DNA from 3 places in the Robertmurraya sp. genome. Region 1 is predicted to be linked to each of the others. Evidence: riboswitches for the same ligand, from Rfam matches in the RefSeq annotation. Region 1 holds a riboswitch; each other region holds the start of a gene.
What was found. A riboswitch is a leader RNA that binds a small molecule or an ion and turns the genes downstream of it on or off. The one in region 1 is predicted to bind cyclic di-GMP.
Positions count from the first base shown of each region.

Region 2: linked by a shared signal. The riboswitch ahead of sinI (DNA-binding anti-repressor SinI) and the one ahead of ACGLXV_RS00350 (EAL domain-containing protein) in region 1 are both predicted to bind cyclic di-GMP.
Region 3: linked by a shared signal. The riboswitch ahead of ACGLXV_RS11565 (GGDEF domain-containing protein) and the one ahead of ACGLXV_RS00350 (EAL domain-containing protein) in region 1 are both predicted to bind cyclic di-GMP.

Region 1 is NZ_JAKFCQ010000004.1:35,191-39,482, forward strand. It holds gene ACGLXV_RS00340 (cell wall hydrolase) at 72-650, shown strand; gene ACGLXV_RS00345 (STAS domain-containing protein) at 679-1,506, opposite strand; cyclic di-GMP riboswitch class I at 1,707-1,794, shown strand; gene ACGLXV_RS00350 (EAL domain-containing protein) at 1,909-4,095, shown strand; gene ACGLXV_RS00355 (NAD(P)-dependent oxidoreductase) at 4,108-4,292, shown strand, end outside.
Region 2 is NZ_JAKFCQ010000057.1:501-4,792, reverse strand. It holds gene ACGLXV_RS07695 (carbohydrate kinase) at 1-810, shown strand, start outside; gene ACGLXV_RS07690 (pseudouridine-5'-phosphate glycosidase) at 824-1,738, shown strand; cyclic di-GMP riboswitch class I at 2,512-2,606, shown strand; gene sinI (DNA-binding anti-repressor SinI) at 2,639-2,773, shown strand; gene ACGLXV_RS07680 (helix-turn-helix domain-containing protein) at 2,904-3,233, opposite strand; gene map (type I methionyl aminopeptidase) at 3,809-4,292, shown strand, end outside.
Region 3 is NZ_JAKFCQ010000084.1:47,811-52,102, forward strand. It holds gene ACGLXV_RS11560 (bifunctional metallophosphatase/5'-nucleotidase) at 1-1,262, shown strand, start outside; gene ACGLXV_RS11565 (GGDEF domain-containing protein) at 1,315-2,391, opposite strand; cyclic di-GMP riboswitch class I at 2,453-2,535, opposite strand; gene ACGLXV_RS11570 (M48 family metallopeptidase) at 2,664-3,371, opposite strand; gene ACGLXV_RS11575 (ABC transporter ATP-binding protein) at 3,546-4,292, shown strand, end outside.

The DNA.
Region 1 (4,292 bases):
ATAATTGGAACATGCACAGGTATATTACATCTGGTAACCTTCTTGTTATCGAAAGCAAGGAGGTATTTTTTATGAACATTCTAAAAAAACTACTTGTTCTCTCTACTCTATCGTTCACATTGGTTGGGTTCGAAACTACTTCGAGCGCAGCTGAACAAACTCTTTCAGTGAAAAGTGGAGAAACATCTTGGAAGGTAGTAAGTAAAACTGATAATTCTGCTCTTGAATTAATGAAAGAAAATCATGATAAATTTCCAACATTATATGAAAAGGAAATTGATGTTACAGATCAGGAAAAGGAATTGATGGCCCGACTTGTAACTGCGGAAGCAAAAGGTGAGCCGTACGAAGGGAAAGTGGCTGTTGCAGAGGTTATTATTAACCGTGTAGAGCATGAGGAATTCCCTGATACTGTAAAAGAAGTTGTATACGAGCAGGTATCTGGTACGTATGCATTTTCTCCTGTTCAAAATGGTGAGATTAACAAGCCGGCGGATGAGGAATCAATGGAAGCTGTAGAAGAAGCTTTGGTTGACAAGGAGAATGATTCAGAGGCTATATATTTTTATAATCCTGAAATTGCAACGGATACATGGATTTTAACAAGACAAGTGACTGAAACAATTGGTAACCATCGATTTGCGATTTAGAAACCAGGGAATAAACTCCCTGGTTTTTTTACTGAACAAAATATTGCCTTAATGCTTGTTGCAATGTTCCTAATGTTTTTGTCTTCTTAAAGAATGCTGAAACATCTAAATGAATCATTTTTTTCACAACTTCTGCACGTAAACCGGTGATAATCGAGTTGCAACCCATCATAGAAGTACCGTCGATAATCTTCATAAGATGATCGATAACGTCAGGTTCCATATCGCCAATTCCGGATAAATCAATGATTAACGTTTGAATACGAAGTCTTCCAATCTCTGTTAGAACCTTTTCTTCTAATATTGCAGTTCGGAAGGAGTCTACCGTCCCAATTAAAGGTAAAATACATACAGAAGAAGTGATTGGAATAATAGGTACTGATAGATTTTCAACTAGTTGTCTTTGTGCAACAATCAGGGAATCTTTGTATTTTGAATAACTTATAAAGAAAGTGTTCAGAAACTGGTCGACTCGGTTATTGATTTGTAGCTCGAGCTGAAAGAAGTCATCTAACTCATATTTGTTGGAAAGAGTGTTAAACGATTGAATAAACATCCAAAGTGTTCGTCGTATCGCTTGAACCCATTCCAGTTTGAAGGATAATTCAATTGAATGGGTAGCCCATACAATTCCTTCTTTTTTGGCGAAAGCTTTCAGTTCATCCTCATTGCCATCGATAATGTCGATTACTAGCTTTTGAGCATTCGAAACTAAATTGATATTACCGATTCTTAGTATTTCATCTATCCGACCTTTTACATTTACAGCCTCTATAAGAAGTGAGTTCTTAAATCTATCTTTATTTTCTTCAATAAAGTGTTTTAAGTCAAAAGAAGCTTGATATGTAAATTCCAAGAGATGTTCCCCCTTTTACAATTCCCCAAAAATTTATACCCTTAAAATGTATTTGATAAACATGTTTTTTAAGCAAAAATATTAATCAGATAATTAATAGGGATAAAGAATGATTTTTGATAAAAAACAGTGACTTTTATCATACTTATCGACTGTTTTCGACAAATCTTCTATAATGGGTTTGCTAAAATAAAAAATATAATTGAAAAAGGCAAACCCATTGAAAGGTGGGGACGCAAAGCTACAGATCTACGGTTCTAAAGGAACTATGATGGCTGAGTTGCCAAGGGAATAATCAGAAGACCTATATCCCTTTGGGTGTAGGTCTTTTCTGTATTTCACAAAGTATGGACCATACCCCTTTAACATTTCAAAAGAAATATAAAAGAAGAAGGTAATGTCATGAGCAACCAAAAATTCGATTTATTGGAGAAAGTGTTTCATACAAGTAGTGATTATTTAATTGTAAAAGATGTGAATGGACGATGGATCGAAGCAAATCAAAAGACCCTACAACTATTTGAAATTGAGGAAGGGGCATATATAGGGAAAACGGATGAACAGCTGGCACAGAAATACAAAAAGTTTGAGAATTATGGTCCTATTTGTGTTCATTCAGACAATCAAGCGTGGTTAAGTAAAAATGAATTTCAATTAAAAGAATCGTTTCGGATGGATGGGAATGACTATACGTTCCATGTGAGAAAGATTCCTCTGTACGATGAGAACGGACATGCAGATAGTTTAGTTGTAGTAGGTAGAAATATTACTGAGCAAGAAAAATACCAAGCCATTAGTGATAAACAGTATAAGGCCCTACAAATGATTGCGTCAGGTGAACCGTTAACAGATGTTTTTTTGAATATTGTGAATGCTGTGGAGGCACTATCTAGTAAGAGTATTTGCTCCATTATGTTTTATGAAGAGAGTGAGAATTGGTTACGTAATGGGTATTCACATAGTTTTCCAGAAAGCTTTTTAAAGAAAATCGACCGATTTCCAGTTGGCTTGAACTTTGCATCTTGTGGACATGCAGCTTTTACGAAAGAGATAGCTATTGTCTCGGATATAGAAACTGACCCATCTTGGTCCAACTGGAAGACGATCCCTTTGAGCTATCAATTGCATTCCTGTTGGTCCATTCCGATCTTATCGTCGAAAGGAGAATTATTCGGTACATTTGCGATCTATCATCCTGACGTACGGAAACCAAAATCTTATGAAATCGAATTACTTAAAGTATTCAGTTACTTAACAGGTTTAGCGATTGAAAGGGATAATCAAGTAAAGGAAATCCAATACTTGGCTTCTCATGATACGTTAACGAATCTTCCGAATATCCGATTTTTAAAGGATGTTATCGACCGATTAATTACTAGACAAGATGAGTTTGCGATTTTATTTATTGATTTAGACCGATTTAAGCCTATTAATGATACTTTCGGACATGCGGTAGGCGATAAGGTTTTAAGTGAAGTAGCAAGGCGGATTCATTCAAATATCCCGAACAAAGGGATTGTAACCCGTATGGGTGGTGATGAATTTGTCATTCTTTTGAAAAAGATGAAGAATGAGAAACAACCCAAAGAAGTGGCAGAACAAATATTACAAGCAATAAAAGAACCGATTGTTATTAATGACCGAGAGTTTTATGTATCAGCTAGTATTGGGATAAGTATGTATCCGTTCCATGGTCATACAGGGGACATATTAATTAGGAATGCAGATGTCGCGATGTATAGTGTAAAAGGGGAGGATGGACAATCCATCCAGATGTTCAATGATTCCCTCACGAAGCACGGTACAGAATTATTTATGTTACAAGGAGAACTCCGCGAAGCAATCAAGCAAAATCAATTTTTCATACAATATCAACCGAAAATTCAGTTGGCAACAGGTAAATTCACTGGACTAGAAGCACTCATCAGATGGAAGCATCCAGAGAAGGGGATTATCAGTCCTGACACATTTATACCTCTTGCAGAGGAAAGTGGATTTATTGGTGCGCTAGGAGAATGGGTTCTTCGGGAAGTGTGTTTACAGCTAAAGAAGTGGAGGGAGTCGAACCTCACTCATTTACCTGTTGCAGTAAATATATCTGTGAGACAATTTGTTTTAAACGATATCCCTAGTTTGGTGGAGGCAATACTCGCAGAATTTGATCTCCCATCCGAATCCATTGAGATTGAAATTACAGAAAGTGTGTTAAGTAAACATGAATATTTAATTCAAAATGCAGTCAGCAAGCTTCAAGAAATTGGAGTGAAAGTGTCAATTGATGATTTTGGGACAGGTTATGCTTCAATGACGTATTTAAAACAATTTCGTGCAAATAAAATAAAAATTGATCGTTCTTTTATCAGCTCTCTTCCACATGATGTAAATGAAGCGGCCATCGTTTCTGCTGTTATTACATTAGCGCGTGAGTTACATATGGATGTTATTGCAGAAGGAATTGAGACGAAGGAACAGTTCGACTTTTTATTAGATAAAGGCTGTTCGGAAGGCCAAGGGTACTATTTCAGCCGGCCCGTATCATCAAATGAAATCGAAGAACTAATTCAAAGAGTAAATAAATTTTTAAAATAAGGAGTGATGACATTGAAGGTTGGATTTATTGGCTTGGGTAGTATGGGGTTACCGATGGCAGAAAATCTTTTGAAAAATGGCTATGAAATAGTGGTTTACAATCGGACGAAAAGCAAATGCCAAGAATTAACCACAAAAGGAGCCATTATAGCAAACACTCCTGCTGAAGCAGCCAGTCATACTGACATCGTCTTTAC
Region 2 (4,292 bases), on a different contig from region 1:
AGGAACATTGCTGAAAACTTGGGAAGACTAGGATTAGATGTTTCTCTTATGACTGTTGTTGGTGATGATCATGAAGGAAAATGGCTACTAGACTACACAAGGTCTTACGTTGATATAGAGCCTTCAAAAATTCTTCCTAATGAAGCAACGGGAACGTATACGGCTGTTTTGGATGTGGATGGGGAAATGGTGGTTGCTTTAGCAGATATGGGCATTTATGATCGTGTCGATTTAGAGTTTGTTGAAAAGCGCTGGGGTTTTCTTGCATCAACAGAGCTTGTCATGATTGATACAAACTTCCCTTCTGACGTACTAGCAAAAGTGATTGATCGCTGTAGAGAAGAAGCGATTCCCCTCGTGATCACCCCTGTTTCAGCTCCAAAAATTAAGAAGTTGCCACAAAATCTTGATGGTGTGGCTTGGCTTATAGCAAATAAGGACGAAGCAGAGGCGTTAGCTGGGAAACCAATTAAAGACGAAGGTGACTTTTTTAAAGCTGCAGAAGCAATTATGAAAAAAGGCGTGGAAAGAGTTGTTATTTCTCGCGGAGACAAAGGACTTATTTACTTTACAAAGGCGAATGAAGCGGGTGTATTGTTACCGCCGAAGGTTGATGTTGTTGATGTAACGGGTGCAGGAGATGCACTGGTTGCAGGAATTGTTTATGCCTACTTACGCGAGTTAAAAACGGAAGATGCCTGCAAAATTGGAATGGCATGTTCGATGCTTACTTTAGCAACGGAGGAAACGGTTAACCCGTCATTGAATCATCAACAACTACAAGAAGCTTTTCAACATAATTTCCACTAAGGAGAAAACAAACATGGAAAAATACTTAGAATACTCACAAGAAGTTTTAGAAGCGAAAAAAAATAATGTACCAGTAGTAGCATTAGAGTCAACTATCATCTCTCACGGAATGCCGTACCCACAAAATGTACAAACGGCAAAGGAAGTAGAAGACATTATTCGTAAAAATGGTGCTGTACCGGCTACGATTGCTATTTTAGATGGGAAAATAAAAATAGGCTTATCAGACGAAGAGTTAGAAATGCTTGCTACACGAAAGGACATTGAAAAGGCGAGCCGTAGGGATTTACCTTACCTAGTGGCGACGAAGAAAAATGGAGCAACAACGGTAGCGGCAACGATGATCTGTGCAGAGCTTGCTGGCATTGAAGTGTTCGTAACCGGTGGGATTGGTGGAGTTCACCGTGAAGCTGAAGTAACGATGGATGTTTCAGCTGATCTTCAAGAACTCGCTCAAACCAATGTTGCTGTTGTGTGCGCAGGGGCAAAATCTATTCTTGATATTGGTTTAACACTAGAGTATTTAGAAACTCATGGGGTGCCAGTCGTTGGCTTTGGTACCGAGGTACTTCCGGCTTTTTATACAAGAACAAGTCCCTTCCAAGTGAATGTTCAAGTGGAAAATGAAAAGGAAGCAGCAAGCATGATTCGTACAAAGTGGGAGTTAGGATTGAAGGGTGGAGTGGTTATTGCTAACCCAATCCCAGAAACAGATGCTCTTGATGAGCAATTTATCAACAGCGTGATTGAAGCGGCTTTAAAGGAAGCAAAGGAAAATGAGATTGCGGGTAAAAATGTTACTCCATTCCTTTTATCAAAGGTAAAAGAATTAACAGAAGGAAGAAGCTTGGAAGCAAATATTGCCTTGGTTAAGAATAATGCTGAGGTTGGATCAAAAATAGCTGTTCAACTTAACACTCTATCTTAAAAAATATTTTTGAGGAGTCAGTCTCATAAGGACTGATTCCTTTTTTTTTGCATAAAAATAGTACTAGATTTACAAACTCTGAATATGTACACCACAACGAACGAATTGTTCTTAAAAAAACTATAAAAGTAAGAAATAGGGAGAAAGGAGATGAAAACGGAAGAAAACTGTTCATTATAACGAAAAAACGGTTCGTTTAGGGTGTTTAGTTTACCAGCACTACCGTCTAAAATAAAAGTAAATTATTCTTTATATAGAACAAAAATTAATAGAATAAGAAACGAAAACTATTAGAATAGTAGGTGGCGGGAATGTACCGAAAGAACTGTGACAAATGTTATCGCCCTTCATACAGCAGCTCGGAAGCAGGGGAATGGATCTGTCCTATATGTGGACATAATCTAACAAAGTTACCTTTTTTTGATGCAGTTACACTGGAAAGGGTACATGTAAATATCATTCCTATCCAAAGGAAATTAAAAGCATATGAGAATCAAAAACTAGGAATAAAGACTTAATTGTTTAAAAGTCAGAAAATTTTAAAAATGATTTCGACAGTGGGCGACATGAAGACTTATGATTTTTGTGTTTGTTCTTACAAATGTAAAAAATGTATGTGTCCATTGGTACTCAATTGTTCTTTATGGAGATCTTTGTCGAATAGTGTAACTAAAAAGTTGGGAAATTTTTAAAGTGTATGACAAATTTTTACACAATTTACTAAGATCGAGTAGTAAAATGATTGATAAGTGAATCACATAGGGAGAGAAAAACACAGAAAAAGGCAAACCTTCTGAAAAGGGGGGACGCAAAGTCGCAGGTCTAAGGTAGTTAGAAGTTTTTTTGCTAAGACGGCTGGACTGCCTGGAATACGATCGTATTTTAGGGGGAGATTGAGGGATGTTGGAAACGAGTGAAGTGACATTAGAAGAGCTAGACTATGAGTGGATGATGTTGATCATTGAGGCAAAAAAGTTAGGCCTAGAGAAAGAAGAGATTAGAAGATTTTTAGGTGAGAATGAAATTAGAGGATAAAAAGAAACTAGCTTACTTAGCATGTTGTTTCATACATAGAATGAAAGTATTTCTGTTAGGGTCGGACCGTATGGGAATGCTTTTTATTTTGGAAAAAAAGACAAAATCACCTGGATTTTGTCTTTTTGCATTAGTTATTATTTGATTGATTACTTCTCCATTTATTAAACTCAAGAAATTCTTTAAACTGATCCTTCGAAACCCCGGAGTTCATAGCCTCTTTCACAAGCTTCATCCAGTCAGAGTCTAGTTCGTCTTTATTTGGGTGCTCATGTATAAGATGGTCAACTGGTACATGAAGGACAGCTGAAATTTTCTCAAGAAATTGGATAGACGGATTCGTTTGTAAATTTCTTTCTAATGAACTTAAGTATGATTTCGCGACACCAGCTTGTTCAGCTAGCTCAGACATGGACATTTTCTTTTCAAGACGAAGTTTCTTAACACGATCTCCAATCATCTAGATCACTCACCTATCTCTCTGTATGAATTCATAATAGCAAAAAAAATTGGTTAGTTCCATATTCAGAACGAAAATAGTAGGTTTCGTTCTTAAAATTTCTTTAGTTAGTCACAAATGGATGGTTATTACGGTTCTAGTGATTAAAAGCTGATTAACAACTTTTAATGCTTCTATGTAGCATTATACACAATACCATTCGTATTGAAAGTGATAATTATGGGCGTAACTAAAAAAAATCTACTGTCCACCCCATATGGACAAAACCACCCAATCTGTCCACGAACGGTGACAGACACCACAAAAAGACAGAATGGCCCTTTTTGTCCACGAAGGGTGTCTGACACCCTTTTATACCCGGGATTGGGGTGGGTGAAACCTATTTTTTTTGTTCGACAAATTCTTTTTTTTGTGGTTGTTGATTTTAAAGGGGTGAAGGGAATTCAATCAAACGTTTGATTGACTATTGTTTGAGGTTATCTAACAAAATTAGACATAGGAATGCTTTGCTAATATAGACCGTTAGAGAGTACAATAAAGACTATACATTATTGGGATTTGGGGAAGTGAGATAAATGATTGTTTTAAAATCACCTCGTGAAATTGAGGCAATGAAAAAAGCAGGAGAGCTTCTGGCTGCTTGTCATAAAGAAATTAAAAAAATGATCAAACCAGGAATAACAACTTGGGAAATTGACCAGTTTGTTGATAAATATTTAGCGCAGCATGGGGCAATTGCTCAGCAAAAGGGTTACAGAGGTTACGAGTACGCAACATGTGCTAGTATTAATGATGAGATTTGTCACGGCTTTCCAAGAAAAGAACCTCTAAATACAGGGGACATTGTCACAATCGATATGGTTGTCAATGTGAATAGCGCCTTAGCAGACTCTGCGTGGACGTATATCGTTGGAGAAGCTTCTGAAGAAACAAACCGTCTTGTAGAGGTAACAAAAACGAGCTTATACAAAGGAATTGAAGCAGCCGTCGTAGGAAATCGAATCGGAGATATCGGACATGCGATTCAAACCTACGTGGAAGGAGAGGGATTCTCGGTCG
Region 3 (4,292 bases), on a different contig from region 1:
AACAAAGCGTCTCTGAAGCTCAATTTCCCATTTTATCTGCCAATATACTTAACAATCAAACAAAAGAACCTTTCTTTGGCAAACCCTACACCATTAAAATACTTCCAGAAGGCATAAAGGTGGCCATTTTAGGTTTAACAACACCTTATATCCCAAACTGGGAGAAAGCAGAACATATAGATGGATTAGAATTTGAGGATGCTGTGGAAAGTGCTAAAAAGTGGATTCCTCATATCAAAGAAAACGAACAACCTGATCTTTTCGTTGTTTCCTATCATGGTGGCTTTGAAAGAAACCTCAAAACTGGAGAACCAACCGAAGCGGTCACAGGTGAAAACCAAGCCTATCAACTATGCCAAGAAGTAGAAGGCATTGATGTGTTATTAACGGGACATCAGCACCGCTTATTGGCCGATGAGCTAAACGGTGTTACGATTGTTCAACCTGGAAACAGTGGAGTTTGTATGGGGCAGGTTGATATAGAGTTTACTTTGGATCGTGATCATAAATGGAAGTGTCTTTCTAAAAAAGCCTCTCTTGTTCCGGTTAAGGAGTGGAAAGAAGATGAGGAAATATTACGATTGATTCTACCTTACGAAGAGAAAACGCAAAATTGGCTCGATCAACCCATCGGACGTATTCAAGGCGATATGATCATAAAAGATCCTTTCCTTGCGCGTATAAAAGAACACCCTTTTATAGAATTTATCAACCAGGTACAAATGGAAGCAAGTAACGTTGATATATCCAACACCGCTCTGTTCAGCAATCATGCCATTGGCCTTCCAACGAACGTAACGATGAGGGATATTGTTTCAAATTATATCTATCCAAATACGTTGACGGTATTAGAGCTAACGGGACAAGATATTAAGGATGGATTAGAAAAAAGCGCTACTTATTTTATCGTAAACGAAAATGGAGAAATAGCAGTAAATCCCCAATTCATCGACCCTAAGCCTCAACATTATAATTACGATATGTGGGAAGGAATTCAATACACAATTGATGTTGGAAAACCAGTTGGTGAACGAATTGTTTCTCTAATGAAGAATGGTGAAACTTTGGATCGGAAGCAAAAGTATCACGTGGTCATGAATAATTACCGCGCTACCGGTGGTGGGAACTATTCTATGTATAAGGGAAAGAAAGTCATAAAAGAAATTCAAATCGACATGACTGAACTGCTTGCTAATTATTTTTCCAAGTATGGAACAGTAAAAGCTACAGTCAATGATAATTGGAAGGTAATTCAAACGTAAAAAGGTGACAATGGTTAGCCCCCATTGTCACTCTTCATTCCCTGATTCTGCCCTAATTAACTACCGTTTTATTTTTCCCTGTTCTCTTTGCTGTATAAAGTGCTGTATCTGCCCCTTTAAAGAGATCTTCCTTGTTCATTCCAGGCAACAGTTTTTGTACACCAATACTGATTGTTACGTGTCGCCCTTTGAGCTCAGGGAAACTAGTGTTTGCAATACTTTCCCGGATGTTTTCCACCCTTATAATAAAATCCTCTTCCGACGTTCCCATTGTGATAATTCCAAATTCCTCTCCTCCGTACCTAGAAGGAAAGTCATCGCCAACAGAGAAAAATTTAATTTGCCTTGCGACTTCTATAATGACACTGTCTCCAGCTCTATGGCCGAACGTATCATTGATTTGTTTGAAATTATCAATGTCAAGGACGGCTACATGAACGTTTAACTCCTCTGATGAACGTAAACCAACAATCGAATCCAACTGTTCATGAAAAGACCTGTGATTATATAACTCCGTAACAGGATCTAACCGGGAAAGCCTTTCCATTTGAATGTTTTTAGAGAATAGATCATTTTTTTCTTTTGTTGTTTTTAACAATTCTTTCATCACTTGATCACTATGTTTCATGAGGCTGTATATAAGTAGTGAAATCCCTAATAAAATTAAGATAATAATAATCAAATCTGCTGTATCCATAGAAGCATGTACCGGTTCATAAAAAAAATAAATGAATAAAAAAGTGAGGATCGATATAAACACTGAAAAGCGAATGATTCTTTTATTATAGAAAAACAATGAGACCAGAACAGGAGTAATGAGTAAAACCATCAAAATTACTTTATCGTAAATACTAATAATTATGATGCTAATAAAAAGAGTAATTACAATCATGATATAGTACTCCGTGTGTTTCCGGAATTTACTCATAAACAGCTCTGCACATGCCATGACAGCGATAAATTTAAATAATGGAAATAAAATCACTTCTAAAAAAAATAACCACTTATCATAAGTAGTAAGAAAAAAGTGTATACCTGTCCCTAACAAATACAGTCCAATAATAACCCATAGGGTATTCAATATATCACGAATAAGTAACCTTTTATCAAACATCTCTTCTCTATTCATTTGATCTTCCTCCAATTTCACGTAGCATGTTAGCACTTCGTGAAAGCCATCTCTGGCTGTATTCGATAACCTGGCAATCTTAGCTTTCACCTTAGACCCACGGTTTTGCGTCTCTACCTTTCAGTAGATTTGCCTTTTCGTAATTGGAATAATTACTACTTTAGTACTATTATACTCGCAATATTGATGGATAGATATATGATTGCAAATTGTAAAATCAACCAATTGGTGACATAAAAAAAGAGCCTTCATAAATGAGGACTCTCGCCTTACTATACTGTCATTTTCCAACTAGAAAAAGCTAGCCAATTTTCTTGTTCCTTGTAATCCGGCATAATTTTCCCAACAAGTCTCCAAAAAGAACGATCATGATTTAAATGCAACATATGGCACATTTCGTGCACAACCACATAATCAATTACCCTTTGGGGTGCCATCGCAAGCTTCCAGTTAAAAGTTAACTGCTGATTGGAATCACAAGTTCCCCACGTACGATTGCTGTCATTAATACGGACCACCTTTGGCTTTATTTTAAAGTTGCTTTGATAAGACTTAATACTCTTCTCTACCAATGTCTTACATTGCTGATAGTAGAAGCGCTTTAGTGCCTGTCTAATTTTTTCTTCCTCTAACTCTTTTACATAGATAAACAGTTTATTTTCTTCAAACTTCACATGATTCTGCGTAAGATTTGCGTCGTGAAAGATTTGGATGGGGTAGGTGTTTCCTAAATAAAGAAAACTTTCGCCATGGTCATAAACCTTTTCCTGCGGTCCAAGCGCTCGCGCCTTCATTTCCTTAGACTTCTCTTGAATCCAGTCCCATTTTTCTTCGATAAATAAAAGCACATACTCATTGGGTGTTCCTTTAGGAGCCTGGACTTCAATATTTCCATAAACATCAACGGAAATTCCAATAGACTTGCGTTTTTTGTAGTTTATATTGTAACTGATCGTTTCACCTGAATAGTTGTGTATCATGTCATCACCTTTATCTGCGAAATGCTATACCCTCCATTTTATGATGATTCCCTATATGATCTCAAGAGCCTTTGTAAAAATGACATTTGTCATGTGATTTTCATGACATCCCTTACTAAAATCACCTTTTCCATGATTATACAATGAAAGTATCAAATCAGGAGGTGTTCAAATATGAACGAGGTCATTCGCTTAACTAATGTATCAAAATCTTTCCAGCAAAAGACGGCTGTTAACCATATCAACTTTTCGATTAATAAAGGAGAAATAGTGGCCATCTTAGGACCGAATGCTGCAGGAAAAACAACTACGATATCCATGATTTTAGGTTTACTTAAGCCCTCAGCAGGCAACATCCAAATCTTTGGACTTTCCCCAAAAGCAAAGAACGTACGTGAGAAAATTGGCGTGATGATGCAGGAAGTTAGTATGATGCCTGGCTTAAAGGTTCACGAAATACTCACACTTATACGAAGCTATTATCCTAATCCCCTTTCACTTGATGAACTTATTGAAATAACCGGTCTAACAGAGCAAGATCTAAAAACACAGGCAGAAAAATTATCAGGCGGTCAAAAACGTCGAGTTAGCTTTGCCCTTGCACTTGCCGGAAATCCCGATCTCATCATTTTTGACGAACCGACTGTAGGCATGGATATCTCATCAAGAAACCGGTTTTGGCAAACCATTAATTCTCTAGCCAAACAAGGAAAGACCATTCTTTTCTCTACTCACTATTTGCAGGAGGCGGATGATGCAGCAGAGCGGATTCTTCTATTTAAAGATGGAAGGATTGTCGCTGATGGGACACCGTCGGAGATTAAATCAAAAATAACAAACCAAACCGTTTCATTCATCTTAGAACCTGACGCGTCATTCGAAAAATTGTATCAATTCCCAGAGATCAAGCATATTAACCGA